Regions from separate parts of the Veillonella sp. CHU110 genome, predicted to be linked through region 2. Evidence: riboswitches for the same ligand, from Rfam matches in the RefSeq annotation. Region 2 holds a riboswitch; each other region holds the start of a gene.

What was found. A riboswitch is a leader RNA that binds a small molecule or an ion and turns the genes downstream of it on or off. The one in region 2 is predicted to bind thiamine pyrophosphate.
Region 1: linked by a shared signal. The riboswitch ahead of thiS (sulfur carrier protein ThiS) and the one ahead of thiD (bifunctional hydroxymethylpyrimidine kinase/phosphomethylpyrimidine kinase) in region 2 are both predicted to bind thiamine pyrophosphate.
Region 3: linked by a shared signal. The riboswitch ahead of thiC (phosphomethylpyrimidine synthase ThiC) and the one ahead of thiD (bifunctional hydroxymethylpyrimidine kinase/phosphomethylpyrimidine kinase) in region 2 are both predicted to bind thiamine pyrophosphate.

Annotation. Positions count from the first base shown of each region.
Region 1 is NZ_RQVA01000005.1:35,324-45,615, reverse strand. Features, by position in the region: gene EO122_RS03210 (glycosyltransferase family 2 protein) at 1-589, opposite strand, end outside; gene EO122_RS03205 (thiamine phosphate synthase) at 870-1,586, opposite strand; gene thiH (2-iminoacetate synthase ThiH) at 1,573-2,769, opposite strand; gene EO122_RS03195 (thiazole synthase) at 2,796-3,587, opposite strand; gene thiF (sulfur carrier protein ThiS adenylyltransferase ThiF) at 3,601-4,176, opposite strand; gene thiS (sulfur carrier protein ThiS) at 4,177-4,371, opposite strand; TPP riboswitch at 4,628-4,727, opposite strand; gene EO122_RS03180 (coenzyme F420-0:L-glutamate ligase) at 4,804-5,460, opposite strand; gene EO122_RS03175 (hypothetical protein) at 5,472-6,011, opposite strand; gene murI (glutamate racemase) at 6,020-6,838, opposite strand; gene EO122_RS03165 (thioesterase family protein) at 6,842-7,252, opposite strand; gene EO122_RS03160 (YkvA family protein) at 7,301-7,645, opposite strand; gene EO122_RS03155 (hypothetical protein) at 7,664-8,737, opposite strand; gene EO122_RS03150 (SDR family NAD(P)-dependent oxidoreductase) at 8,816-9,586, opposite strand; gene EO122_RS03145 (TSUP family transporter) at 9,598-10,292, opposite strand, start outside.
Region 2 is NZ_RQVA01000006.1:24,990-35,281, forward strand. Features, by position in the region: gene EO122_RS03575 (suppressor of fused domain protein) at 1-258, opposite strand, end outside; gene EO122_RS03580 (DUF695 domain-containing protein) at 270-1,703, opposite strand; gene EO122_RS03585 (DUF4261 domain-containing protein) at 1,693-2,556, opposite strand; gene EO122_RS03590 (zinc metalloprotease HtpX) at 2,844-3,737, opposite strand; gene glyS (glycine--tRNA ligase subunit beta) at 3,744-5,777, opposite strand; gene glyQ (glycine--tRNA ligase subunit alpha) at 5,779-6,654, opposite strand; gene thiE (thiamine phosphate synthase) at 7,030-7,701, opposite strand; gene thiD (bifunctional hydroxymethylpyrimidine kinase/phosphomethylpyrimidine kinase) at 7,796-8,602, opposite strand; TPP riboswitch at 8,669-8,765, opposite strand; TPP riboswitch at 8,846-8,953, shown strand; gene cytX (putative hydroxymethylpyrimidine transporter CytX) at 9,098-10,291, shown strand.
Region 3 is NZ_RQVA01000004.1:97,454-107,745, reverse strand. Features, by position in the region: gene EO122_RS02885 (gluconokinase) at 1-809, shown strand, start outside; gene EO122_RS02880 (gluconate:H+ symporter) at 828-2,147, shown strand; gene EO122_RS02875 (sodium/glutamate symporter) at 2,197-3,378, opposite strand; gene pflA (pyruvate formate-lyase-activating protein) at 3,620-4,393, opposite strand; gene grcA3 (autonomous glycyl radical cofactor GrcA3) at 4,400-4,639, opposite strand; gene pflB (formate C-acetyltransferase) at 4,642-6,771, opposite strand; TPP riboswitch at 7,027-7,134, shown strand; gene thiC (phosphomethylpyrimidine synthase ThiC) at 7,209-8,513, shown strand; gene EO122_RS02850 (hypothetical protein) at 8,921-9,238, shown strand; gene rpsB (30S ribosomal protein S2) at 9,544-10,269, shown strand.

The DNA.
Region 1 (10,292 bases), on a different contig from region 2:
GAGGGGCCACAAAATGGAATTCATGCTGTACAAACCCTAAGTCACCTACGATGCCACGCAAGAATCTGCCATGTTCTCGAAATGTTTTCAAGACTTCTAAAGATTTGCGATTCATCAAACGGAAATCGGATCCACCCTCAACGATAGGTACATTGGCTAACTTATTTAATATCTTATAGTAGTATTTAGACGTAAAGGATTTGGCCCAGCTTGCATCTTCTGTAGAGTCACGAATGGTACGAACCACATCGGCTCCTTCCTCCCAATGTTTAACTAACTCAGGAATCAACTCTGGTGGATGTTGCATATCTCCATCCATAGTAATCACCGCATCACCTTTGGCATAATCAAGCCCACAAGTCAATGCCAATTGATGCCCAAAGTTACGCGCTAAGAGCAATACTTTTACCTTCGGATCTTCTTTACCAATATAGCGCAACATAGCTGCACTATCATCACTCGACCCATCATCAACGAAAATAATTTCATGGTCATAGTCAAGAGTTTGCAATACTTCTTTTACTGTCGTATAAAATTTTCGAATGTTATCTTCTTCGTTATATACAGGCACAACAATGGATAGTAACATAGATCCTCCTTTTACTTCTTTACCTATCTATTTTACAGGATTGAGCCATGTTTTGCAAACTCCGCTGTTTATGGCGTTCTTTCCCCGCTTTTGCACCTAGAACGTAAGGTGAGAACGCCATACGCTTCTCCACAAATTTACGTTCCACTGAGAGTGCTCCGCTGTTTATGGCGTTCTTTCCCCGCTTTCGTGCCTAGAGCGTAAGGGGCGAACGCCATACACTTCTCCACAAATTTACGTTCCACTGAGATTTGCTCCGAAGTGTATGGCGTTCTTACATCTATATATTACTATGCACTTGCTTCATGAAATCAGACATAATAGCTACGCCATTGAATGTATGAAGTAAGCATTCAATATAATTATTCTTATGTATACCACCTAATGCAATGCCTTTGACATATGGGTAATGATTCTGTATTTGTTGTAGTAATATTTCCCCTCTACTAACACCGATACCAGGATGTCCCTCTTTACATACTGTGGAAAAGATTGGGCTAATCAAGACACACTCCAAATTGGGGATTGGCAACGATGTTAACAACTGGACATCTTCTTCATCATGAATTGTGCTCCATAGTGCAACATGGGCCCACTGTTGTTGCAATGTATTCCACAGTTCTTGCTGTTCCGATTGCCAATACCGTAGTAGGTTGCTTGGCATATGAATTCGTTTTGCTTTTTCCAAGACAATCCTTAATTGCTCTCGATTCGTAATACCCTTACCATGGTATACCACGGTACTACCAATGGTATCACAGAGCTGGAGATACTCCTCAAATGGGAGGTCTGTGTCACGACACAGGGTGTACAAGTGCGGAAACTTCCCCATCCAGTTGCCTTCTTCCAAGTCATCTACAGCCTTATCATTCTGTTTAATCTTTTCTATGCCACGTGACAAAGCTTGTCCATATAAATCTAGGCTAATGTCATCATTTAGTAGCTGTCGATTCGTAATAAGTACTAAGGTATCTATGGTTGGATTATCGCTCTTCATAAAGTACATCCACATAATCACTCATCACCACTTGCATACCTAGGGCTTTCACATCTTCCATTGCTTCCGCTACCGTTCTACTATCAGCGATTTCAAATTGAGCATCCCCTTCTTCTTGTTTCTTTTCTTCTGAGGAATGTTCTCCAATACCTGTGCTCACGCCAGCTGAAAGTTTTGTCGCTGCCAAGGGCAATACGCCATTTCTGAATCGAGCCGTCTCACGAGTCGAGATTGTAATATTGGCATAAGGCAAGAACAAGCGATAAGCCAGAATCACTTGCAATAATTGAGCTTCCCCTACATCACCGGGGTTAATAGTATCATCATTGACGATCGGTCGAAGTCGAGGGCATGAAATACTAATTTCTCCATGGGGATAGGCTCGCTGCAATAGATGTGCATGCAAGGCTGTGGCAAAGGCATCTTTTCTAAAATTGTCCAATCCCAACAAAGCGGCTAGCCCAACACCACGCATACCGCCTCGTAAAGCACGCTCTTGCGTTTCTAGTCGGTAAGGAAATACACTTTTATTGCCCAGTAGATGCAATGTTTTATACTTTTCCCAGTCATAGGTTTCCTGAAAAACAGTCACATAATCACAGCCACATGCTCGCAAGTATTCATAATCTGCCACATTAGCAGGATATATTTCAACACCTACTACTTTAAAATATTTTTTTGCCAATTCACAGGCACGACCAATGTACGAAATGGGACTATGACGCTCACTTTCACCAGTAAGAATTAAAATATCTTGCAATCCTGTTTTTGCAATACTCTTTAGTTCTTCTTCAATGCCTGCTTCATCTAATTTAGCTCGATGAATTTGGTTTTTACAGTTAAATCCACAGTACACACACAGGTTATCGCAATAATTCGAAATATATAAGGGGGTAAACAAATAGACAGAGTTTCCAAAGTATCGTGTACGCACTGCTTTTGCTTTCTCTGCCAAGTCCTCTAAGAAAGGTTCTGCCGCCGGAGAAAGCAAGACTTTTAGTCCCTCTACATCAATGGTATCTTCTTTGAGAGCACGGCGCACATCATCAGCCGTATAGTGGTCATACGTATAGTGTTCCCGTTCTCGTAATACAGTGTCTAAAATAGGGCTTTCAATTTGGTCCATATGAGGGCGATAAGTCCAACATGGATCATCTATATGAGGTCTTGTTGTAGTAGACATGACATTTCCTTTCTATAGCTTTTCCATTACCGTAAAAATCCAGTCAAAGGTGAAGATGCACTTCCACCTACTTCAAGGGTTGGCCCTAATTTTGACAAATATGCCAATCGGCCCGCTTGGATGGCTAAGCCAAATGCTTTTGCCATGCCCCGAATATGACCTGCGGAAGCGACTGCTGTATTGGCCATAATCGCTGTAACGCCCATTTCCATAGCTTCTGCCGCCTGGGATGGAGCCCCAATTCCTGCATCTACAATAATAGGCAAATCAATTTCATTTACTAATATTTTGATAAATTCCTTCGTTTGTAAACCGCGATTAGATCCAATTGGTGCTGCTAATGGCATCACTGCAGCTGCACCTGCATTCACTAAATCACGAGCTACTTCTAGATCTGGATACATGTAAGGCATAACGATAAAACCTTCCTTGGCCAATATTTCTGTAGCCTTAATAGTTTCTCCATTATGTGGAAGGAGGTATTTAGAATCTTTCATAATTTCTATTTTCACAAAATCTCCGCAACCTGTGGCCCGTGAAAGTCTAGCAATGCGTACTGCTTCCTCTGCATCTCTAGCGCCACTTGTATTAGGGATTAATATGGTATCTTTCGGGATAGCATCTAATATATTTTCTACATCTCCACCCACCGCACGGCGCAAGGCAAGAGTAATCATCTCTGCTCCTGCCTCTTCTAAAACGGCTTCAATTAAATCAATAGAAAATTTACCCGACCCCAAAATAAATCGGGATTGAAATGTATGACCACCTAAAATCCATGTATCTTGTACTTGCATTGTTGCTACAGATTGTGACATATCTAGAGTCTCCTTAATCAATATCTTCTCCATGTAATAATTGAATCACTGCATTCGCCATGTGCCCTGCACACACCATCACACGAGCTGCTGTAATTTTTCCAATCGAATCGATGTCGCTTACGCCATCTCCGCAAAGGTACCAACGATGGTGTCTGCGTTCACGACGGATACCATTACTATCACCCCAACCCGCCATACCAGAGCAGCCTACTAGCAATGGCTCTGTAGGATGCGTTAAAATGACTTCTGTCATCCAAGCTTTTGTCACAGCTTGGTCTACGGCTTCCACAATCATGTCATGGCCTTCTACTAACTCTGCCAATCGCTCCGGCGTTAATCGTTCATCATGAGCGATGACTGTACAGTTTGGATTCATTCGATTGAGATGGGCTTTCATAGCCTCCACTTTGACAACCCCTACATCATTCACATCGTAATATTGACGACCTAGATTGCTTTCATCTACTACATCAAAGTCTACGATTTCCAGTTGGCCAATTCCAGCACGACATAGGGCCGCTGCTACATGAGAGCCTACGCCACCAACACCAATGAGAAGTACTTTTTTATCCCCTAATGCTTGCATTTAGCCACCTCCTACGAATGTAACTACTTCCATCGTATCTGCGGCACTCACACGTGTAGATGTCCAATCCGATTTTGAAAGAATCTTGCCATTATATTCCACAACAATACGATCGAGGCGGAATTGCAATGCTTCCAATACCTCTTGTACAGTTTGACCTGTATATTCATAATTGTTTCCATTTACTTTCATCATGTCCTCCTTATTATATGCGGATATACTCTATTATCCATCACACTGACACTGCATGTAACGCACTATCACTTCCTAGTAAAAAAACAGCACGAAAAACCATACCCGCGGTGGTATGCCCCTTCATGCTGTAGCACTCTATCGTCTCACTATTCTGTTCCTCTTTACATCCACTGAGATGCACCTTCATTCTGTATCTACCGGTGATATACCCCCCTGTAAAACATACAAAAAAGGACATCCTGTTGGATGTCCTCGGTATGACGAATCAAACTTATCCTACGTTGGCATTATCCAAATCAGGTTATGGGTCAAAACTAACGTTTACTCTCAGCCACAGGGCTCCCCAAAGTTCACTTTCAGTATACGCTGATACGACATATTTTGCAAGTATGTGTATCAATCTTTCTACCTATTAGAGTATCTACTCTCGCATTATCCTCTGCGAGCAGATACAGAGGCATAATTTTTAATCACTACGATCGGTGTCATTTGACTGTCATTACCAAATGGATTGTCAATCAAAATCTGTGCAATTTGTTGTGGTTTTAGTCCACGGCTGTGCCCTAAAATCGCAGCTCGTTTCAAGTCATTCACGTCCGCTACACAAGCTCCATAGGCTCCCGTAGCTTTCATAATGGCATCTGCTACTGCATGTGGTTGCTTCGGACCATACACAATGCATTTATCAAATGGTGGCATAGTACCTGTCACATCATCAGTTAAAGACGCAGTGCGTGCCATTTGATAAAACACACCAGACTTTTTAAATAGCTTTGCCACAGCCCCGCACACAAAGGCGAACATCATTTTCCATTCCCCTTCTTTGTCCATAGCTGCCTGCATACCATATACAGAAGCCATCGAACCATCAGGATGAATGAATCGATTTAAAAATTTTGCTTGCCATGATAGACGTAACTCTTCTGGTCGAGTAAATTCTCGTTGCGTAATGGCCACTACGGATTCTGCAACACATACAATATCTTCTGGTCCCACATAAGGGCCTGCAAATTCTACGATGGCTTCTACGATATCATCTTTTTCAGTTAAAATGCGCGTAGGTATTGGTAAAAGTTCTAATTCTGCCATAGTGCCACCTCCTATTTACGCATAGCGACTTCTAACTCTTCTGCAGTTAGAGTAATTCTAGTTTTTGAAATACGGTATTCCTCACGGCCTACTACTTGATGATAAATGTCGATAGGCATATCTGGGAATCCCACTACATCTTTACGAACATTGCCATTTTTACCTATCAAAATAACACGTAAGCGAATGGTTCCCCCTTTTCGTTGTTTATACACTAAGGCTTCCCAATACCCATCATGGCGTTCTTTATTCGCATCTGTCAGCCAAGAATGAATCTGCACATTGTCAAACTGCTCTTGTGGTAATAAATGGCGAGGAAACATATCCATAATCGTTCCATATTGCTTGCCTTTATTCACAAAGGGAATATCTGTTGTTAATACAACTTGATCAAAGCTAATATCTTCTACTACAAATGGAGTACGACGCTTCACTAAAATCGTAATTCCTTCATTTCCTTGGCGCCATGCAAACACGCGATATGCAATATAAATAATCGCAATGATACAAGCAATCCACACAAGGGTATCTAATAGTGTGTAAATATACATAGTCCCTCCTATAATGTAACTAGCTCAGCTCGCAATGTAGTGTCACAGAAAATTTCCTGTACAATCGGCGTGACTCTCTCTGCATGACTTGTTACATAAATCTTCATAGAACCAATTCGACCCGACTCTCGTTCCAAGTCTTCTCCATATAAAATAGCCCCTACTGCATCTGATGTTTCCCATGCAGGGTCTACAAATCGAATTTGATGATTCGTTAACTCTCGGAGTACAGGTTCCACCAAAGGATAATGGGTGCAACCTAAAATCGCGACCTCCACCCGAGCTTCTAACAATGGTTTTACATAGGCCTCTGCACAAGAGCGCAATTCATCATCGTTTAAATGACCTTCTTCGATACAAGCCGCTAAGTGTTCACAACCTTGCTCCACAACTTTCGCATGTGGTTTCAAACTGTGAATCGCATCAAGATGTTTATGGCTTCCAATCGTAGCTACTGTGGCCATAATCCCCAATGGACCTTTTAACTTACCTTTCATCTTGACTCGCAACGCATCATGAATCCCTTGTGCCATTCCTACAATCGGTACCGAAACATGGTGCGCCAATGTATCTAAGGCTACTACGGAAAAGGTATTACAGGCAATTACGATTAGTTTGACCGGCTGCGCTACTAAAAACTGTGCAATCTTAGTAGCAATGGTTTTAATTTCTTCTATCGGTCTATTGCCAACAGGATTGTTAGCACTATCTCCAACGTAGACAAAGTCTTCTTCTGGAAATTCCTCTCTTAGCACCGATAATACAGATAATCCACCAATACCAGAGTCAAACACTCCGATTGGTAAGTCTTTCTGTATGGGCGTCATTCCCTATTCCTCCTCTGCTACGGCTTTCATAGGTTTGAAAAATACATCTGGCAACCGTACAATTTTACCGGTTTCTTTAGAAGTAAACACATTCTGTGTTTCCCCTGTGCAAATAAGAGCCTCATCTGACTCTCGTATGATCCGATACGTAAATGTACATTGTGCACGAGACAAAGATGCCACTTGTAATTCCACACGCAATACATCATCAAAACGAGCTACTTCTTTATATTCACAGCTCACTTTTGTGATAGGAAATACAATACCTTCTTGCATCATATCCCACAAACTAATACCACAGCAGCGAAAATATTCAATTCGCCCCATTTCAAACCATCGTAAATGATTCGTGTGGTGAGCAATCTCCATCATATCCGTTTCATAAAATCGGACACGTAACGATGTAGAAATCATGTATGTTACCTTTCCTATGCAAGAAGAGGCTCCAAGGAGCCCCTTTTACTAATCCATTGATCCAATAGGCACAAATTTTTGTGCTTGTTCTTTGTGTGATGCTTTGATATATCGATTAGCTACTTTCATAGCGATTGCTAATACAGCTACATCATCTAACCAACCAAGGCCCGGTATACTATCAGGAATAAAATCGATTGGTAGTACCAAATATCCTAAGGCACCAGCAATCACTCCTTTTACGAACTTAGGTGTATCTTCATCACGTAAACAATAATACAGCATAACTGCTTTTCTAGCAAACATAATATTACGGCCCATACGATTTATAGTTGCTAAAAATTTGTCAGATGTAAAGGCTTTTCCATACTTAAGGATTTGTAATAGTTTCATTAGTATCAACCTCTCTGATTAGTTTTTGAACTTATCTTTAGTTTGTTCCGCTAAATCAATTGCTGTTTCTTTGACAACTTCTGCTTTTTCACGAATTTCTTGTACTGCCTCATGTGCTTGATCGATTGCTTTTGCTGCCGCTGCAGAGGCTTTTTCTTCGATTTTTTGCAATGTTGGTTCTACTGTTTCTTTTACGCCTTGTACGACAGTGGCTGCTTTTTCTACAACTGGTTCCACTGCAGTTTGTAAGGATGCATTCAAAGACTGACTCACAGATTCTGCTTTTTCATACGCTACTTGTGTGTACATATTCGCTTTAGAAGCCGATGTACCAACCATAGCAGCTGTTAAAGAGAATGCTTCTGCTGCTAATATTTTTAACAAAGAACCTACACCACTTGCTGCATGACGAACATTGTCCAACAATTCATCGTTACCACTTTTTTCTAATGTATCTTTTACGGTAGCACCCAAGATAGAGAGTACGCCTAGAGCTGCATCTTTCACAGCTCCCATATTGCTTAACACATCAGAAGAAATGAAAGAGCTAGCAAAGTTTTTTGCGCCTCCTAAATAGTCGCTACCAGAGATGTTCACGTCACCCAAGAAATCCGTAGATTCATTTCCCAACGGTTTGTCACGAAGAGGTGTGTTGGCCAATGTGACTACTGTTTCTTTATTATGCTCATAAATTTGAACTAATCGATCACGATACTCTTCAAAATTTGGACACGCTGGCATGCCATCTTCCACCCATTTGGCAGCCATTTTACCAACGCCATAGGTAATCGCTGCTGCCACTGGCACACGTACCACAGCCGTTGGTACCAATGTGCATAACAAGGCTGCTACCGCACTTCCACCAAGGCCTACTAAAAAGCTAGTCACACCATTGGTAACAGGACATTGTCCATGGGCCTGTGCAATACGCGTTACCATATATACATCATTTGCCAATAAACCTGGATAATTAAATTTTGGCAGTGCCGCAATACCCGCAGCACGTGCAGCTGCCCAACGGCAGATCGCTTCTACTTCTTCTTGTACATTTGTTTGAGCTAGTTCCGCTTGATTGTAGTTCAACTGTTCCATATCTGACTCCTATACTTACAACGATACGCTAAGTGTCAATGTACTTACTACCCCTATTGTATCAAATTTCACCATGAATTACCAACTTGTTAATCCGCCATCTACTGTCCAAGCTGCGCCTGTTACAAAAGAGGCTTTTTCGCTGATTAAAAATGCAATGACTTCTCCCACTTCATGAGGTTGAGCAATGCGTCCCAATGGATAATGTAGCGCCATTTCTTCTTTCGCTTTTGCAATATCCCCCGATGGTTCATTGGCCAATTGCTTCGCCACTAACGATGTATCTACATCCCCCGGACACACGCAATTAACACGCACCCGATGGGGCGCCATTTCTAAAGACAAAGACTTAGTAAAGCTTACTACGGCCCCTTTAGAGGCACCATATACTGAGCATGCCACATTTCCTTGTAATCCTGCATCACTAGAAATTGTGACGATACTACCATGTACTTGTTTCAAGTACGGTGCCGCTGCCTGGCACAAGAACACAGTCCCTTTCACATTTGTCCCTATCATCTCATCAAAACTTTGTTCATCAACCTCCTCTAATAAACATTCTTCATAATATCCAGCGGCCGTAACAAGTGCATTGAGATTGCCAAATAGTTGAATCGTTTCTTCAACGATGCGTCGACAATTCATCACTTTACTCACATCACCTTGTACAAATCTAACTTTCGAAGAAATTCGTCGTAATTTTACAACAGCTTCTTGACCATCTCTTTCATTTCTACCATTGACTACTACACACCAGCCTTGTTCCAATAGTAGTTCCGCTGTGGCAAACCCAATACCAGAGGTACCTCCGCTAATGAGCGCCACCTGATTATCAGAAAACGCTTTCATATTCGCTCCCATTATATGATTCCCTGTGAAAGTAAATAATCATAGGTTAATTTTAATAACATAGCTAAGGACATAGTAATAAATAACACACGCACTAACCCAGCTCCTTTTGCCATCGCTAATTTAGAACCAGTCGTAGCACCAATAATCTGTCCAGCTGCTACGGCTAATCCATATCCATAATGCACTTGATCCATCATCATAAAGACAACCAAGGACCCAAAGTTACTCACTGTATTTAGCGCCTTTGCATTACCGGAAGCTCCTAAAAAGTCATATCCCATAAACAGAAAATAAAAAATCAAAAACATCCCTGTTCCAGGTCCCATAAATCCATCATACAGAGCAATGATAATGGCCATCCCCATGTATGCTACTAGCTTCCAACCATGCATACGTTCTACTTGGTAGATAGCACCCCAGTCTTTTTTCATAACTACAATGACTAGTACGACCAGTAACAAGGCAATAATAACAGGTTTTAAAAATGTCGGTGGCACATAGACTGCAATATAGGCTCCAGTCATAGATACGATAAGAGTAAATGGCATAATCCATTTTAAAAATGACCAGTTAACTAATCCATTCTTAGCAAAGTTAATCATAGCTGTACCAGACCCAAATACACTAGAAAGCTTATTGGTTCCTAGACAGGTTGCGATAGGTAAGTTTGTCAGCATAATAGCTGGCAAGGAAATCAGGCCTC
Region 2 (10,292 bases):
TGTAACAATGTGTTTATATCCGTTAGAAGAATCATATATTGAATATCCATCTAAATATTCATCACCACCAAAAATCGCTCTTCTTGTAATGAGTGTGCCAAAGTGCGCAGGTTCTTGGTTTTTGTAAATGACTTTTAACGCTCCTTCGATTGCTTCCCAACCGGGTGCATAGTCTTCATCTTCTCTTACTCTTTTAATAAATTCTTCTTTTGTTATTTTTTTATCACCTTTATTTCTTAGCTTATCAAATAACCCCATAATTCATACTCCTATTCCTTCACTGTAACACAGCCCCAGCCATCATAGTATCCCTCTAGTTCTTCGGCTAACTCCATCAAATACCAAGTTACGCGATTTACATTGTGAAAGTCATCTTCTCTGCCAACAACAATTTGATATGGATACTCGTTTGTTTCATCTATAACCTCATCTGCCCTTTCATCAATTCGTCTAAATCCTTCAGTTTCCACTTTCTCCAAAAATTCTTTTCTTTTTTCTTTGGTCTTAAAGTAAAGGCAATGCTCCAGAACTCTAGGCACCATAGTATCGCCATCCATTTGTATTTGGTGAATTAGTCTAATATTCAAAATACCTTGATACTCATATTTATCAGGATAAAGAGCATTAAAATAAGTCTCCCACTCTTTGTCTTCATCCACCCAGAACTTATATTCATAATCCGGGAATTGTTCTTTTAAGGCAACTGCAAATGCTTCTTCATAACCTTTTTCATCTTCTACATAAGCAAAAATGCTAAGTCTCTTGTCCCATCTTAAGAAACCTGCCAATATGCCTTCTTTTTCTTTGATGACGCTTTCAAGCAAATCTTCGATATGATATAACGTTTCTTCTTCTTCCTTTATTGGAAGACCATCTTCATCAGGATTTTTTAGCATGACAGAGATTTGTATCCTTTTCGTATATTTCACTTGTGGGTCAAACTCAAGCAGGGCTAAGCCTAAATTCAGTCTAACACTTGCCAGTTGTCCATCAGACCATCTGCAAAGATATCCTCCCCAGTCCTCTATGATTCCACCATCATCCTCGTCTCCTACTAAAATTTCACGTAAAAGACCTTCTGTGTAGTCATCATGTAAATTATATTTTTCTTGAACCTTTGTTATCTTTTCATATATGGCTTCAAATTCTTCCTCGCTTATACTATTATAATCATCAACATTTTCTATACCATGCTCTTTCAGAATTGCTTCAAATTCTTCTTTTACCACACCCTCTATTTCAGCATATTTTTCGCGCGTTTTCTTTCTTTTTTCAATTTCCTCTTGGCACTCTTTTACGACTTCCAGTGCATTTTTATCTTCCGGATCTAACTCTGCCCAGCGCTGTGCATAGGGAATTGCTTTTTCTTCTTGGCGAAATAAATATTGATAGCCATATGCCATACGCATATTCCACTCTGCCTTGTCTTGACCTTCTTTTCTAACAGACTCAAGGATATCTAATGACTTTAATAAAACTTCATATCCTCTGTTGTATTCTGTTCCCTTGTCATCATCCCCTACAATAGCAAAATTTTGTAATGCACGAGCAAGCTGATAAGTGATTTCATAATCTCTTTCTTCAGCCGGAATACTCTCTAAGGCATTGATACATTCTGTATGTTTATCTTTCTCTGTAAGTTCATCAATCTTTGCAAAAAATTCTTCTCTGTTTTCTTTGTTATAAATGAGTTCAGTTTTCACAGTAAATTTCTCCGTATCTCTTCCACCAAGACTTCTTTTTCTTCTTTTCATAAGAAATCTTTAGTGTGTCCTGATCAGGAAGAGCAACACCTTTACTCCGTGTGATTTGATGAATATCATCTGTAGAAAGTCCTATTGTTTCTCCATCCTTAAATTCCACATTATCTTGCAATACATATGATGAAATTGAAGATATAAACGATAGCAATTTTCCTGCTTCTTCATCGACATCTAAGATTTCAAGCTCTAATTTTCCAAAAGTTTTCATTCCATAAGTGTAGGTAGATAGCCCATTTTTACTCCTATATAAGCCGAACCATACCCAGGTAAAAATTGGAAGCTCCCCATCTCTAATCATCTCAGCAGATTGCATATAATAACTAGGCTCAAATACTACACCACATGTGAATACGCCAATGGCGTTTTCTTGCTTGCAGCAAGTAGCCATGATTTTCGTATAAAGTATGCCCCTTGATATTACATCTTCTTCATCCCCCAAAATAGCTACAAAAATGTGAGCCTTATGAGTCTTTGTAACCTCTACAGCCTCTTCCCACATCCAATTATTTTCTGCGTTGATTTCAGCTTCTTCATTTGGTATAGGTGCAGGGAAATTACTGATTATTATACTATATTTATCAAAATAGGTAACGATTGTATCTTCATCTCCCGTATCTTCTTTTGATAGTTCAATTTCCCAATCCGCTTTTAAATCGCTGATTAATTTTTCTTTATCCCATACATCTTCTGAAAGTAAAACACTTCCACAAAATGAGCCTACAGTTTCCTCTTCCGATGTAAAACCTTCTTCGTTAGCATAGTCAAATTCTTTAGTCATTAGTTCTTTGTTCATAAGTGGGAATCCTTTCTTACACATAACATTCTATGTTTCACTCCTCCGAATTATCTACAATTATTGTATCATCCACATATTTAGCAATCAATATCAATACCTGTCTTTTTATCATTCTCCTATCCTTTTCATCATTTTTCCTGTAGTTTTCCTTCATTTTTCTTTAGTTACCAATACAAAAATACCTAGCTCATGATCTATTCATAGAGCTAGGTATTTTTATAGTTGTATTCAATTATATAGGTACGATGAAACTATCCAATGTTTCAGGGCTCATACATGAGAACTTACTTCCCCTCTACATATTGTCGCAATCGTTCAATTCGTTTTTCTGTGGCTGGGTGTGTGCTATAAAGTTTACTCATAAGTCCACTTTCACTACTTTCAGAGGTGTAGTTACGCAAGGTAATTAAAGCATTATGTAGTTCAGCCCCTAAGCCGATTTCATAAGCATATTTATCAGCACGGTATTCTGCTCGTCTGCCTGTGAACAAATCAGTAATGATTAACGGTGCTTTAATCACCCACTGCATGAACAAAATCTGCAAGATTACACAGAAATAGAATACCTGTACAATGATAGTAATCACCGGCAACCGTAAGTATTGAATCCACAATATGACACGAGCAAATAGTTCATACACACGAATACACATTTGACCCAAATAATTCATATAATATCGAGAGAATCCATAGGCGCTATCTTTGTAATGAATATGACCCATTTCATGAGCCACTATGCCTAGTAATTCATCATACGGTAAGGTTGCTATGGTTCCCGTATTAATGCAAATTCGGTTATGACCCATCGCAAAGGCATTGATGGAATCATCATTCTTAATAAACCAATCAAATTGTGACATATCGATACCAGTATGATTTTGCATATCTTTTTGAATCATCTGCAGAATCTCTACCTCTTGCCCTAGGGGACGACGTCCTCCATAGAGCCACATAGTAATGCGATGAAACCAAGGAATTTGCGCTAGTGCCGCCACAAGTAACACAGAGGTACCTGCTACGGCATAGCTAATATTTTCCAAATTGATACGCACATGAAAGAGGTCCATCGCTTTCATTAAAAAAGGATGATTAATAGGCCCAAAGATAACTTGGTACATATACACAATACTGCCAATGATAAACACATTCGCAAAAAATGTTAATACTGTGATAATCATGGGGACCTATTTTAATTTACCCAAGTTACTTACTTCATAGGTCATGCGCAATAATTGAAGACGATTTTGCTTCACTGCTTCGTCTTTATCCATAACCATAACATGCTCAAAGAATGTTTCAATATATGGCACCAAGGATTCTGCCAAGCTTACAGCTTTCACATAGTCTCCAGCTTCTAAGGCTTTACGATTTGTTGTATACACTGGTAATGCCGCTTTGTACAAGGCTTGTTCAGAATCTTCTTTCAATAAGGATTCCTCAACGCCTGTGAAAGTCACATCTTTTACCATGTTAAAAATACGTGTGTAAGCTTGCATTAATGGTTCGTTTTCATCAAGACGGTTGGCTGTTAAGGCTTGTCCTAAACCTTCTGCTAAGGCAACTGTCACAGTATCTTGGCTCAATACGATATCTACTACTTGATATGGCATTCCTTGTTCTAACAAGATATTTTTCAAACGAAGGATGAAGAAGTTTTCTAATTGACCTAGTAGTTCTTCTTGTTTTTCACTAGCCACGCCTAACAATTTCATCGCTTTTACCCAGATTGGACGCATGGATAAGGACCATTTGCTATCCATCAAGATATTGATGATACCGATTGTTTGACGGCGCAATGCATATGGATCTTGGGAACCTGTAGGGATTAAACCACGGCTGAAAGTAGCCACAATAGTATCTACTTTGTCAACAATACTCAAAATACGACCTGCATCGGTAGTTGGTAAGATATCTCCAGCAAAACGAGGTAAGTATTGTTCAAAAATTGCTTCCCCTACGGCCGGTATTTCACCATCTAGTAAGGCATATTCTTTACCCATAATACCTTGTAATTCAGTAAATTCGCTCACCATACCTGTCGTTAAATCTGTTTTCGCAAGATGTGTAGCTCGTTCTAGCGTAGCTGTATCTGCAAAGCCTACTTCTTTTGCTAGTACAGCACCTAATGTTAGTAGGCGCTCTGTTTTATCTTTTAAATTGCCCAAACCTTCTTGGAAGACAATTTTTGTCAATGCTTCATACCGGCCTGCTAATGGTGTTTTACGGTCTTCATTAAAGAAGAACTTCGCATCGTCTAAACGAGCGCGAAGTACTCGTTCATTACCAGCTGCCACCACATCCAAAGATTTGCTATCGCCGTTACGAACAGTTAAAAACATAGGAAGTAATTTACCTTTGCCGTCCACCATTGGGAAATAGCGTTGATGGTCTTTCATTGGTGTAATAATACAGTCTGATGGTAACGCTAAATAGCTTTCATCAAAAGTACCACAAAGTGCTGTTGGATATTCTACTAGGAAAGTAACTTCATCTAATAAATCCTCATCCCACACCACAGTAGCCCCTTTAGTGGCTGCTAGTTCTGTTAATTGTTTACGAATTGTCTCACGGCGTACATCTTGGTCAATCATAATGAAGTTCTTAGTTAGTGTATCTAAGTAATCTTTTGGTTCTGTTATGGTCAATTCAGATTCACCTAAGAAACGATGTCCACGGCTTACATTTGTACTTGTTACATTAGCAAATGTCACTGGTACTACATCTTGACCAAATAATGCCACCAACCAACGTACTGGACGAACGAAACGTTCTTCTAAATCGCCCCAATGCATGGATTTAGGGAAACTTAATCCTGTAATCAAGGATGATAATACATCAGATAAGACTTCTTTTGTATCTAAACCAGCTGTCGTTGTGTCAGCAAAGATGTAACCATCTACTACTTTCAGTTCAGATACGTCTAATCCTTTACCGCGAGCAAAACCGATAGCTGCTTTTGTAGCATTGCCGTCAGCATCATAAGCAATAGATACAGATGGGCCTTTATGAGTTTCCTGAACATCTTCACTACGTTCTGCTACGTCATTGATAAGTAATGCAACGCGGCGAGGTGTGGCATACACTTTTACATCCCCATGAGCAATGTGGCGTTCCGCCAAAGCTGCTGTTGCTAATTCACCTAATTGTTTGATAATATTTGGCAAAAATCCTGCAGGAATTTCTTCTGCCCCAATTTCAAAGAGTAAATCCTTAGCCATCTTATTTATCTCCTTTCAACAATGGGAAACCAAGTTCTTCTCGTTTCGCCAAATAGTTTTGTGCACAAATACGAGCCATGTTACGAACACGACCGATGAAAGCTGTTCTTTCAGAAATAGAAATGGCACCGCGTGCATCTAACAAGTTAAATGTATGGGAACATTTCAACACATAATCGTAAGCTGGCAATACAAAGCCTAATTGACAAACACGAGTCGCTTCTGCTTCGTACATGTCGAATAATTTGAACAACATATCTGTGTCAGCCAATTCAAAGCTGTACGTAGATTGCTCTACTTCATTCGCATGCCATACATCGCCGTATGTGTATTGTTCATTCCATTGTAAGTCATACACATTTTCCACGCCTTGAATGTACATCGCCAAACGTTCTAATCCGTATGTGATTTCTACAGATACTGGTTTTACATCGATAGATCCCACTTGTTGGAAATAGGTAAACTGTGTGACTTCCATGCCGTCTAACCAGACTTCCCAACCAAGGCCCCAAGCACCTAATGTTGGAGACTCCCAGTTATCTTCTACGAAACGGATATCGTGATCTTCTGCATGAATGCCAAGAGCAGCCAAACTTTGCAAGTATAATTCTTGAATATTGTCTGGAGACGGTTTAATAATCACTTGGAACTGATGATGTTGGAATAAACGGTTCGGATTGTCACCATAACGGCCGTCCGCTGGACGACGGGATGGTTCTACATAACATACAGACCAAGGTTCAGGTCCTAAGGCATGTAAGAATGTAGCAGGGTTCATGGTACCCGCCCCTTTTTCAATGTCATATGGTTGTTGCAAAATGCAACCTTGTTCACCCCAGAAATTTTGGAGTGTAAAAATCATCTCTTGAAATGTCATTTCCATTCCTCCTTATGTTTTACAGGGAATAAAAAAGTCCCTGCAACGAAAATCGCTACAGGGACGAGATATACCCGCGGTTCCACCCTAATTGGCTAATGCCCTCTTTTAAAAAATAGCCTTTACTAATTGTCCATACCTAGTATGGTACAACGTTCCTGCTCATGCTCCACAGCGCCTTCTACTCAATCGTGAGCTTTCACCGTCCTCACTCGCTAAAGGGAGTATACTCCTCTGCTTCATCGCTTATGTATATACTATTGTATGGATAAAAGGGATTAGTGTCAAGGTGTATCCACTGAATCAACGATGTAAGTTTTTCATTACTTTTACTATACCCATATTCTTCAATAGTTCGGTAATATGTTCAGCACATTATTTTTCTAAGAACATCTTACACCACTCCATGTTCTCTATCCACATGGCCGTTTCATATTCGATGTCTTCCATTTCTGTGATGGCTGAAATCACCGCAATGCCGTCCACAGGCTCAGCTAGGACATCATCAAAGTTATCTCGATTGATGCCACCAATGGACACCATTGGGATAGTCGGATTATGAGCCCGTAAGGCTAAAATTAATTCTGGGCCTCGCACAGTTTTGGCATCTTTTTTTGTGCTTGTCTCATACATAGGACCTACACCGATGTAATCCACATAGTCCAACTTTGTGTTTTCTAACTCTTCTACAGAATTAATGGACGTCCCCACAAGAGCATTAGGTAATTGTTTGCGTACCTCTTCAAGAGCCATATCGTCTTGACCTACATGAACTCCATCAGCACCAATTCGTTCTGCTAATTCTACATCATCATTGATGATGAAAGGCACTCCATATTCCTTACAAATGTGTTGCAACTCTCGTGCCAACTGTTCTTTTTCGTCCCCTACAAGAGCACCTTCCCCTTTTTCACGGAATTGAAAGCACGTAATGCCACCTTTACACGCTTCTGTAAGAGTTTTGTGAATATCCTTCGTATTCGGTGTTCCACAAATGAAGTACAACCCCATCATGGATCGCACTATATCTATATCATGATGTTTCAAAATAATCCTCGTTTCTTAAATGCCAACTATAAAAGATCACTTATAGTATACCATGACACCTAGTATAGTCGATATGATATGAATCATACCTGTATTACTCAGCATACTCATCCCCATAGGCCATATGATTCACTGGTCCATTGCCTGTGCCCAACGCTGGATTATGCAAGATTGCTAGGCGAATATACTCTTTACCAATGGTAATGGCATCTTCCAAGGATTTCCCTTTTGCTAATTCCGCTGTGATCACCGCTGAGAATGTACAACCTGTGCCATGGGTATGTACTGTATCATATTTAGGACTTGTCCAAGATCGACGCATGGACATAGTCTCTTTCGTAAATAAATAGTCTGTAGCCTCCTCACCGATGTGACCACCTTTAATAATCACTGCTTGAGGACCTAACTCTTGTAAAATACGAATTCCGGCTGTATGCATAGCTTCTACCGTATCGATTTTCATATCTGCCAACACTTCAGCCTCACTACGGTTCGGAGTAATCAAAGTCGCTTTCGGAATCAATTTACTTTGTAAGGCTTTCACAGCCTCATCGGAAATCAATCGATCCCCACTAGTGGCGATCATCACAGGGTCTAACACATAGGGTACCTTAGGATCTATATATGTCCCGATGAGTTCCATCATCTCTGCTGTGGCTAACATACCAGTTTTAACTGCTTCTGGTACTATATCTGTATACACCGATTGTAACTGTGCTTCAATCATAGATACATCCATATGGACAATGTGGGTTACACCACGAGTATTTTGTGCCACTACGGAAGTAATCACAGCCATACCGTATACATGACGACTTTGAAAGCTTTTTAAGTCCGCCATCACCCCTGCACCACCTGTTGGATCTGTTCCCGCAATCGTTAATGCTCTATGTAATTTCATAGCTATCTCCTTTACTAGTAACAAAAAAGAACCAATCCTTCGGACGGTTCTTGTACGATTCTTAGTATTCGATGCCATCCACTTTCCTACGCCAGCATTATCTGGTTCAGGTCTAGGGTTTTGATACTCATCAATCTCAGCATAAGCACCCCTAGTGGTTCTTATATTAATTTAGTTATATCATGAAATAGGAACCAATGCAATATAAATTCCTATTGACGTAGTATCCTTCACTCCGTATAATACACCTATAAGGGGTGCTCACTGAAGTGGGCTGAGAAGTCTCTATGTGTGACTAACCCATAACCTGATTTGGATAATGCCAACGTAGGGATATATTAGTATATTTTTTATAATACCTATACAAATACACAAGGACATATTACTATATGGATCCTTCTTATAATACTAGGTCTCTTAAGAATATCTATCATCTACAGGCTAATCGTTTCAGATTAGTCTTTTTTGTTCCCACTGGCATGGATAGGAGTATTCATGACTGATTCAAAACTTTCATCATCGCGGTTGTCCCTCATTTGGTTCGGCGCCGCTCTTTCCATTGCGGAAATTATGACGGGCACCTATTTTGCGCCCCTAGGATTTTCCGACGGCCTATTAGCCATCATCATCGGTCACGTCATCGGCTGTTTGTTATTATTTGGTGCAGGACTCATCGGCGCTCGTGAACACATGAGTTCTATGCAAACTGTATCCACTGTCTTTGGCAATGGAGGCATGAAATTATTTTCCATTTTAAACGTTCTACAACTGATTGGTTGGACCGGTATTATGATTTATGACGGTGCTCTTGGTGCCGTAGAGTTATGGAATCTACCATTCACTGCGTGGACTTTCATTATCGGTGCTCTCATCATTGTATGGCTCTTCATTGGTATCCGTAACATGGGCTATATCAACAGCATCATGGGCTACGGCTTAGGTATCCTCTGCATCTATTTGTTAATTAGCTTGTTACAAGAAAGTTCCATTCACAGCCAAGGAATCATCACTGATGAAATGACTTTCACGGCGGCCTTAGAATTATCCATCGCTATGCCATTGTCTTGGCTTCCATTGATTAGCGATTACACTCGCTTGTCCAAGAACCCTGTAGCAGGTACTGCGGCTAGCGCCACTGTATATGGCATCACTAGTTCCATCATGTATGTGTTAGGCCTAGCAGCGGCCCTCTATACAAATGAAACCAACATTGCAAAAGTTCTTCTTCACGCCGGTTTAGGATTTGGTGGGTTAATCATCATCGTATTCTCTACTGTCACAACTACTTTCATGGATGCATTATCTGCTGGTATTTCCTCTGAAAGTTTACAAACTAAATACTCTGGTCGTACCATCGGTATTATCGTTACGATCATCGGTACCATTGGCGCATCTATCTATCCAATGGATAATATCATTCCTTTCTTATATATGATTGGATCTGTATTCGCCCCAATGATTGCTATTTTATTAACCCACTATTTCTTATTACGTCGTTGTCCGTACCTTGACCATGGTCCTACCCTATACATTATTTGCTGGGCATCTGGTACCGTTATGTACCATCGTTTCCTTGACAGCAATCCATTCTTAGGAGCTAGCCTATCTACCATCGTAGGAACAGCATTAGCAACCATTGCAACGACCTATATTATAAGCCTAATATCTAAAAAGAAAAAAGAAATATAAC
Region 3 (10,292 bases), on a different contig from region 2:
ATGTTGGTATTGGTGCTGTTTCTAAAGGACAGTTAAGTGCTACGATAGGTACCTCTGGTGCTATACGCATGCTTACAGAAAAGCCACAGATGGATCCTAAAGGTCGTACCTGGTGCTATAATTTAACAGATACCATGTGGGTGGCTGGTGGAGCTATCAACAATGGTGGCATGATTTTGCGTTGGATGCGTGATCGAATTCTGCATTATCATGGTTCACAAATGGAACAATTATCGGTGGATCCTTATGATTTAATGACTATGAAAGCAAGACATGTACCAGCTGGATCTGGTGGCTTGCTATTGATGCCATATTTTACGGGTGAACGAGCTCCTTACTGGAACTCTGATTTGCGTGGTGCATTCGTAGGCTTATCCTTAAATCATAGTCGCTCTTACATGATTCGCGCCACAATGGAAGGTATTTGTTATAGCTTACGATTTGTTCTTGATGCATTACGTGAGTTTGAAGAGGTGAAAGATATCCGCATTAGTGGTTCTTTCACTAAATCTGAGTTATGGGTACAAATTATGAGTGATATATTCGGTGAACATATCACCTTACCAAATAATAGTGAAGGTGCCTCCTTTGGCGCCGCTGTGTTAGGGTTTATTTCTGATGGAACTTTGTCAGACATTAAGGATACAGCAGAGCTAGTACAGCCTGAATGTATCTATCACCCTAAGGAGCAACATCAAGCTGTATATGAAGAACTTTTCTCTATTTATGAAAGTTTGTATATCCATATGAAGGACGATTTGGCACGTCTTGTTCAGTTCCAAAAGGAACATCCATTTAGTCGTTTATAATTTGAAAGGAGATTAGAGATGCCATTAATCATTCTTGCATTAGGAATTATTTTACTATTTTTCCTAATCGTAAAAGTAAAGATGAATAGCTTTTTATCATTGCTATTGGTCTGTGTATTATTAGCCTTTGGGGAGGGATTACCACTCGATAAGATTTTCCCAACTATCCAAAAAGGCTTAGGAGCTACCTTAGGTAGTTTAACAATCGTAGTAGGTTTTGGCGCTATTTTAGGTAAATTGATGGCCGATAGCGGTGGAGCACAACGTATTGCTACTACCTTGATCAACATGTTTGGTCGTAATAATGTAAGATGGGCCGTATGTTTAACTGGATTCATTGTAGGTATTGCTTTATTCTATGAAATCGGTTTCGTCTTATTAATTCCTTTAATCTTTACCATTGCTAAATCTGCAGATATCCCATTGTTAGAGGTAGGTATGCCAATGGTAGCTGCCTTATCTGTAACACATGGTTTCTTGCCTCCGCATCCAGGTCCAACAGCGATTTCTGTATTATTCAATGCAGATATTGGATTAACCTTGGTGTATGGTATTTTAATCGGTATTCCTACCGTTATTTTGGCAGGCCCATTGTTGTATAACACTGTGAAAGACATCAAAACAGATATCCCTGAAGGTCTTCACAATGATAAAGATTTTACAGAAGATGAAATGCCATCTTTTGGAGTTTCTATTTTTACTGCTTTAGTGCCAGTTATCTTGATGGCTGCTACAGCAATCGGTAAAATGATGAATCTACCAAAAACATCTAGTATTATGGTAATTCTTAACTTTATTGGTGATCCTTCTGTAGCGTTGACAATTTCTATTATTATTGCTTTCTATACGTTTGGATTTGCTCGTGGCAAATCTATGAAAGATATTATGGCTACTTCCGAAAAAGCGATTTTAACAGTAGCTATGATTCTATTCGTTGTAGGTGCTGGTGGAGCTTTAAAACAAGTATTGATCGATAGTGGTGTGGGTACCTATATCGGTGAACTTGTAATGCAAGTGAATGTATCTCCATTAGTATTAGCTTGGTTAATTGCTGTGGTGATTCGTATTGCTGTAGGCTCTGCTACAGTGGCAGCTATGACAGCTGGCGGTATCGTGGCACCGTTGATTCCATTAACAGGTGTAAGTCCTGAGTTGATGGTAATCGCAGTAGGCGCTGGTTCTGTATTCTTTAGCCCACCAAATGACCCAGGATTCTGGCTATTCAAAGAGTTTTTTGGATTATCTGTAAAACAAACGTTACGATCTTGGTGTATGGTGGAAACAGTCATTGCCGTATGTGGATTAATTGGTGTAGAAATCATTAATTTATTCTTATAATAAAAAATCCCCAGTCCAGTGAATGGATTGGGGATTTTATATTATATATTTACCAATAGAACTGCATGATCCAATGTAGAATAGGTATACCAAACACATTGATTAATACTGTGGCTGTAATAGGAACAACTAAGAAAGCTTTTACAGATTTTCTATAGCGACCACCGAGGGTAGCGATAGTTGCTACTGTGTTTGGTGTGATGCCTAAGCCGTGGCCAAGGAGGGCAGCGCCGATGACAACGCCGTCGTAATCTTTACAGAGTACAGGGAATACAATAAATCGTGTAAACAGGATAATAGCAATGACTTGTACAACTAGAATTGCAAGCATAGGTCCAGTCAAAGAATTTAATGCGATCACAGGTACGCTCATGAACACAGTGGTTAAGAAGATAGTAATACTAATTTGGCTAAACAAGGCAATGGCTTTGGAATTGATAAAAGTTTGGCCCATGGCATCGCCACCATTACGGATAGCAATGGCCAATAACATGGATACGATGAACGTAGGAATATGCAAGCCAAAGGTATCTAATAAATAGTGAGAACCGCCGATGCCTATGCTGACACAGATTAGAACCAACAATAAGTTGACGATAATCCCAACCGGTGTCGGTGCTGGTGAATCTGGTGGAGGAGGTGCTGTTTCATAGCGATTGAATTTCTCGATTAAATATTGTCCCATAGGACCACCGATGAATACACCGATAATGGTAGTGAATGCAATGATACCATGTGCTACAGTCTCACCATTTAAGGCATTTCCTAAATCATGACCTAAAGCAGATACAAAAGAGTAGCTACTTTCAAGAGATAAAGATCCTAATAAAATAGCGTAGTGTTTGTCTAATCCAAATAGACTCGCTAGTCCTAAGCCAATGCAGATTTGCATAATCACCAGTAAGGTACTCATGCCCCAATAACGAGGGATAGCTTTTAGAGAGGATGTACAAATTTGTACGGGCGCTACTAGCCCCATAGTGGCGAAGAATGCCACCATAGCAGGAACGAGAACAGCCTTGTCCAAGGTAATTAAGATAAGTCCAGATACTTGTAATAGAAAAACAAGAAATGCCACGGCAAGTCCACCGATAGCTGGCACGGGGATCGCCCAGCGATGTAGGAAAGAGACGTGCTTGTGTAACAAAGTACCTACTAAGAATGCAATGAGTGAAAGTATGACCGTCTCAACAGGGCCAAGGTGTAATTGTAGCATGTACGACGATGCCATGAAATACCTCCTAACTTTAGATACAAAAGACTATGATGGTGCAGTAGTGCGCATAGGATTCACTTGAACCTTAAATCATAGCTAGATAGTCTGAAATAATACTCCCTCATTATACAACTATTTATCTAATATGTAAAAGCTATCCATAAGAAATGAATATCAGCATATGAACAGAAAAAAGCGCACCATCCACAAAGGATAGTGCGCTTTTATAAAAATCAAGAAAAGTATTTGTATGAGCTTACGATTGTGGAGCATCTGCAATAGGACACCACAACCGTCTGCGGTAGTCGCGAATTCCTGATAGGACAACGCGGAGTGCACGCTGTGCGTCAGCTTTTGAGAGGGGAGGAATTCCATCTAAGCGATAGGAGATTCCAAGACTTTCATACTTATTCACCCCCATGACGTGGTACGGTAAACAATCTACGGCTTTCAAATGTTTGAAGGCACCTAGAAAGAAACCAAGCCGATACCAGCGATCGCGATTATCTGTGATGGTTGGGACTACCACGTGGCGCACCCAAAAATCTGTTCCATGAGCGTCTACAAATTGAGCGAACGCTAGGACTGCATCATTAGGTTTGCCGGTTAGTGTTTCGTGTATAGAGGAATCGATCTCTTTCACATCAAGAATGACTAAATCTGTAACGGAAAGAAGCTTTTCGTACTCACTAGCCTGTTCTTGTGTGTAGCAAATCCCACTTGTGTCGAGACAAGTATGAATTCCCTTTTCCTTGAATAAGGTAAAGAGTTCGATAATAAAAGGGAGTTGCAACAATGCTTCGCCACCAGTAACAGTGATGCCACCAGTGATATAAAAGTCTCGATTCCTTTCAAATTGTGTCCACACATCTGCCACAGTCATTTCTTGGGCATACGTTGAGGGATCCCAAGTGTCTGGATTGTGGCAATAGGCACATCGCAATGGGCAACCTTGAAGGAAGAGGACAAATCGCATGCCCGGTCCATCGACGGTTCCCATAGTCTCAATGGAATGAATACGACCTACCATACTAGATTACATGGATTGATGGAAAGTACGAGAAATAACTTCGTCTTGTTGTGCTTTCGTCAATTTGTTGAAATGTACAGCATAGCCAGAAACGCGAATTGTCAATTGTGGATACAATTCTGGATGTTTTTGCGCATCTAGCAATGTTTCACGATTGAATACGTTTACGTTTAAGTGATGGCCACCTTTTTTGCTGTAGCCGTCTAATAACTGTACTAAATTATCTACTTGTTGTTCGTTTGTCATAGTTACTCCTTTTCTTCAGGAATTGTAATATTAGGTTCACGGCACGCTAGATTTTCGCAACCATCTGCCAAGGCATGTTCAATATTGCCTAGGTCTAAGTCTAAATCTAGGTCGCCTAATGTTACCATCGACTCGCCAGATTTACCAAGGGAATCTGGGATGATGGAGAAGGTATTAGAAATACCATCGCAACAATCTCGCCATGGCATTTTAGCAACGGATGCTAAGGAAGAAATTGCGCCATGTTCATCGCGTCCGTGCATAGGGTTCGCACCTGGAGCAAATGGAATACCCGCTTTACGTCCATCAGGTGTAGCACCAGTGGCATTGCCGTATACCACATTTGATGTAATCGTTAAGAGTGACATAGTTGGTACAGATTGACGATAGGTAGGATGTTTACGAATTTTATTCATAAATCCAGATACCACAGTGGCAGCTAATTGGTCTACCCGGTCATCATCATTACCATATTTAGGGAAGTCACCTTCGATTTCAAAGTCTACAGCAATACCATTTTCATCACGAATTGGTTTTACTTTCGCATGTTTAATAGCAGATAGAGAATCGGCTACTACGGAAAGTCCAGCGATACCTGTAGCAAACCAACGTGTCACTTTGCGGTCATGCAATGCCATTTCCAATTTTTCATAAGCATATTTATCATGCATATAATGAATGATGTTCAAGGCATTCACATAGACACCAGCTAACCATTCCGTCATATCTTCAAATCGTTCCATGACTTCGTCGAAGTCAAGGTATTCTGAAGTAATAGGGCGGAATTTTGGACCTACTTGTTTTTTCAGCTTTTCATCTACGCCACCATTAATTGCGTAAAGTAATGCTTTTGCCAAGTTACAGCGAGCACCAAAGAATTGCATTTCTTTACCAATACGCATTGGAGATACGCAGCAAGCGATCGCATAATCATCGCCAGAGTTAGGGCGCATGATTTCATCATTTTCATATTGAATAGAAGATGTTGCAATAGAGAGCTTCGCACAGAACTTTTTAAATCCTTCAGGGAGGGAAGGGGACCAAAGTACTGTCAAGTTTGGCTCTGGAGCAGGACCAAGATTTTGCAACGTATGTAAAATACGGAATGCAGTTTTAGACACTAATGTACGTCCATCAGTACCCATACCACCGATAGACTCAGTTGTCCACACAGGGTCACCTGTAAATAAATTGTTGTATTCATGGATACGTGCGAAACGAACCATGCGCAATTTCATAATAAAGTGATCCACCATTTCTTGGATTTGTTCTTCTGTATATTTACCAGATTTCAAATCACGTTCTGCATAGATGTCCAAGAAAGTGGAGTTACGTCCGATGGACATAGCTGCACCGTTTTGTTCTTTGATAGCACCTAAATAGCCAAAGTATAGCCATTGGATCGCTTCTTTTACATCGGTAGCAGGTTTGGAGATGTCAAATCCGTAGGACGCAGCCATTTCTTTTAACTCTTTTAAAGAACGGATTTGATCTCGAATTTCTTCGCGGTCACGAATGACATCTGGCATCATATCGCCCATGGTGATGTTGAATTGATCTTCTTTGTCTTTGATCAAATAATCAATACCATATAAGGCTACGCGGCGATAATCACCGATAATTCGGCCGCGACTATACGCGTCAGGTAGGCCCGTAATAATGTGAGCAGAGCGAGCAGCTCTCATCTCAGGTGTATATACATCAAATACACCATCATTGTGTGTCTTACGATGAGTTTTAAAGAAGCTTTCAAGAGTTGGATCCATTTTGTAACCATACTCTTCGATAGCACTTTTAGCAGTTCGTAAACCACCATAAGGGAACATGGCACGTTTTAAAGGATAATCAGTTTGAAGACCTACAATTTGTTCATCTTCTTTAATAATATATCCAGGGGCATGTGCCGTAATATGAGTTGCTACATCAGTATCTGCATCGATGACAGAACCTTTTTGTCGTTCTTCCTCATATAAATCCAATACCCGTTGCCAAAGTCTAGTAGTTCGTTCTGTAGGACCTACTAGAAAAGAATCATCGCCTACATAAGGCACATAGTTTCGTTGGATAAAATCGCGTACGTCCACGGATTTATCCCATACACCTGTATTGAAGTCTTTCCATGCTTGTTGCATAATATACCTCCAAATACACATTAAAACGCAACCCATAGGGTTATTTTTATTGTAATCTATAATAATTATCATTACAATCATTATTTTTGCATAGGTTATATTATTTTTGAAAGTGGTGTATGAGTAAATGGTCATACTATAGACCAATTTTAATTAATATGCTTATTAGGATTGTAGGATGTATATATTTTAAATAATATTTATTCTATATTCTCACTATAAGATAATTATGATATACTATGATTACAATATAATTTAGGATTGCAAGGGAGCCTATGAGATAGGCTGAGAAAGGGCTATAAGTACCTGACCTTTTGACCTGATCGGGATCATGCCCGCGTAGGAAGCACGCAGACAGCTATGTGGGTATCGATATATGTATCGATACCCTTTTTTATAAAATACCGATAGGCTCCTTTGTAGTGAAAGGAGCCTTTATGTTTTACACACAAATGCAAGCAGCCCAAAAAGGAATTATCACCGATGCAATGAAAGTAGTGGCAAAAAAAGAAAACATGGATGTTGAAGTGTTACGGGATTTGGTGGCAAAGGGACATGTTACAATACCATGTAATAAACATCATACTTCTTTACAACCTGAGGGTATAGGACAAGCTTTACGTACAAAAATTAATGTCAATTTAGGTACATCAAAAGACTGCACAGATTACGAAGAAGAAATGAAAAAAGTGAATCATGCGGTAGCCTTAGGGGCTGAATCTATTATGGATTTATCTACTCATGGTGATACACGTATCTTTCGTCGATTGTTGACGAAAGAATGTCCTGTTATGATCGGCACAGTTCCTATTTACGATAGTGTGATTCACCATCAAAAAGATTTAGGCGAATTGACAGCAGAGGATTTTATTTCTACGATTCGCCTGCATGCAGAAGATGGGGTAGACTTTGTAACATTACACTGTGGGATTACGCAGCATACTGTGGAACAGATTAAGCGTCATAAACGTAAATTAAATATTGTCAGCCGTGGTGGCAGTTTAGTATTTGCTTGGATGTCTATGACAGGGCAAGAAAACCCATTCTATGAATACTACGATGAAATCTTAGAAATCTGTGCAGAATATGATATGACTATTTCCCTTGGCGATGCATGCCGTCCTGGTTGTTTGGCGGATGCTACAGATATTTGTCAAATCGAAGAACTTGTTCGTCTTGGGGAATTAACAAAAAGAGCTCGTGAACGTGGTGTACAAGTCTTGGTAGAAGGTCCAGGTCATGTGCCATTGAATCAGGTACAAGCTAATATGGAAGTACAACAAACAATTTGTGATGGAGCTCCATTTTATGTATTAGGCCCATTGGTGACAGATATTGCACCAGGTTACGACCATATTACGGCAGCCATCGGTGGTGCTGTGGCAGCAATGCATGGAGCTGCGTTCCTCTGTTATGTGACACCAGCAGAACATTTGGCTTTACCTGATGAAAACGATGTGAAAGAAGGAATTATGGCTTTCAAAATTGCAGCTCATGCAGCAGATATTGCTAAAGGGATTCCGAATGCGAGAGAACGTGATGATCGAATGGCGGAAGCACGTCAAAAACTTGATTGGGAAGCGCAATATGCAGTGGCATTAGACCCAGAAAAAGCACGTCGTATCCGTGAAAGTCGTGCTCCAGAAGAAGGACATAAAGAAGCCTGCAGTATGTGCGGTAAATTCTGTGCCGTACGGAGCATTAATAAAGCCTTAGAGGGAGAGAAAATTGATATATTATAAATGAGGAAAAGAAACAACCAACTCTTGTAGAGAGTTGGTTGTTTTGTTGTATAGGCGAATTGATTAAGTTAATGTGATTGATGTATTATTTAGATAGTAAATATGTTTGTGTATAATGCAACTAGTGCGTATATATGAGAGTAACATTTGAGGAGAGTGGCTGTATGAGGTGTATGATGAAACAATGGAAACTGTTATAATGAAATTTGCTAAACTGAATCATTATTTCAAAGTGGCATAGAACTATATCATAATTGCAATATGTCTATCGTAAAAAAGAATGATTATGGTTTATAAATTCCCTTGTAGTATCTTTAGACCTATGTTACCATATAAGCATATCGAAGGATATAGATATAGATTGAGTGATAGAATTTAAGATATATAAGTTATACAAGGAGAATACAATGAAACAATTTATTATGGCAATATTAGTGGCAATTATTAGTACATCTAGTGTAATGGGCGCCGTTTGGTCTCAAGCTCGCGTACAACACACAGGATTAGAATCGACTGTGAAAGTATCTACACAAGCAGCACAAAGTGATACAGTAGTACCCAAACGCACAGGCAATACAGAGTTCAAACACACAACGACGGTAGTACCGGCGCAAGTGAATCAATCAGTGTACCGAGCACAAGAAAACAATGTGGTACCGAAACGAGTAGGCAATGTAATAACAAAACAATCAACTACTGTTGTGCCAGTACAAATTACAGAATAATACTAAAGGGATGTATTCCTATGATCTATAACTTCATGGGACACGACTATAGAATACCTAATCTAAGTTTTTAGATTGGGTATTTTTCGTGTATCCTATAAATTGATGTTAAATATGTCCCTAATGAGTGCTTGATGTTTGGATAATGGACAAGAGTTGGCTATTTTATGCTTGCTTTCACCCCACATTTTATGCTATACTAACCAAGTATGAATACACACGCAACTAGACTAACAGTTCTGTGCGCAATTTCGCGTTTGCTGAGGGATGAGAGTTGCGGAGGTTTTTTAACAGGAGGTGCCAAAATGGCAGTAGTATCATTAAAACAATTATTAGAAGCAGGTGTTCATTTCGGACATCAAACAAGAAGATGGAATCCTAAAATGGCTAAATTCATCTTCACTGAGCGCAATGGTATTTATATCATTGACCTACAAAAAACTGTGAAAAAAGTTGAAGAAGCATATGACTTCTTACGCAGTGTAGCTCAAGAAGGTAAAACAATCCTTTTCGTAGGTACTAAAAAACAAGCTCAAGAAGCTATTAAAGAAGAAGCTCTTCGTGCTAATATGTTCTTCGTTAACGAACGTTGGTTGGGCGGTATGTTGACTAACTTCAAAACTATCGAAGCTCGTATTAAACGTTTAAAACAATTAGAAAAAATGGCTGAAGATGGAACTTTCGAAGTTCTTCCTAAAAAAGAAGTAATTCGTCTTCGTCATGAGTGGGAAAAATTGGAAAAATATCTTGGCGGTATCAAAGATATGCCTAATATGCCAGGTGCTCTTTTCGTGGTTGACCCTAAAAAAGAAAAAATTGCTATCGCAGAAGCTAAAAAACTAGGTATTCCTGTTGTTGCAACAGTAGATACTAACTGTGATCCTGACGAAGTTGATTTCCCAATTCCAGCAAATGATGATGCAATTCGTGCAGTTAAATTATTAGCTGGTAAAATGGCTGACGCTGTATTAGAAGGTCGCCAAGGTGAACAAGACGCATTCGGTACAGAAAGCGCTTCTGAAGAAGCATAATTGTCTTAGATCATTATTTAACA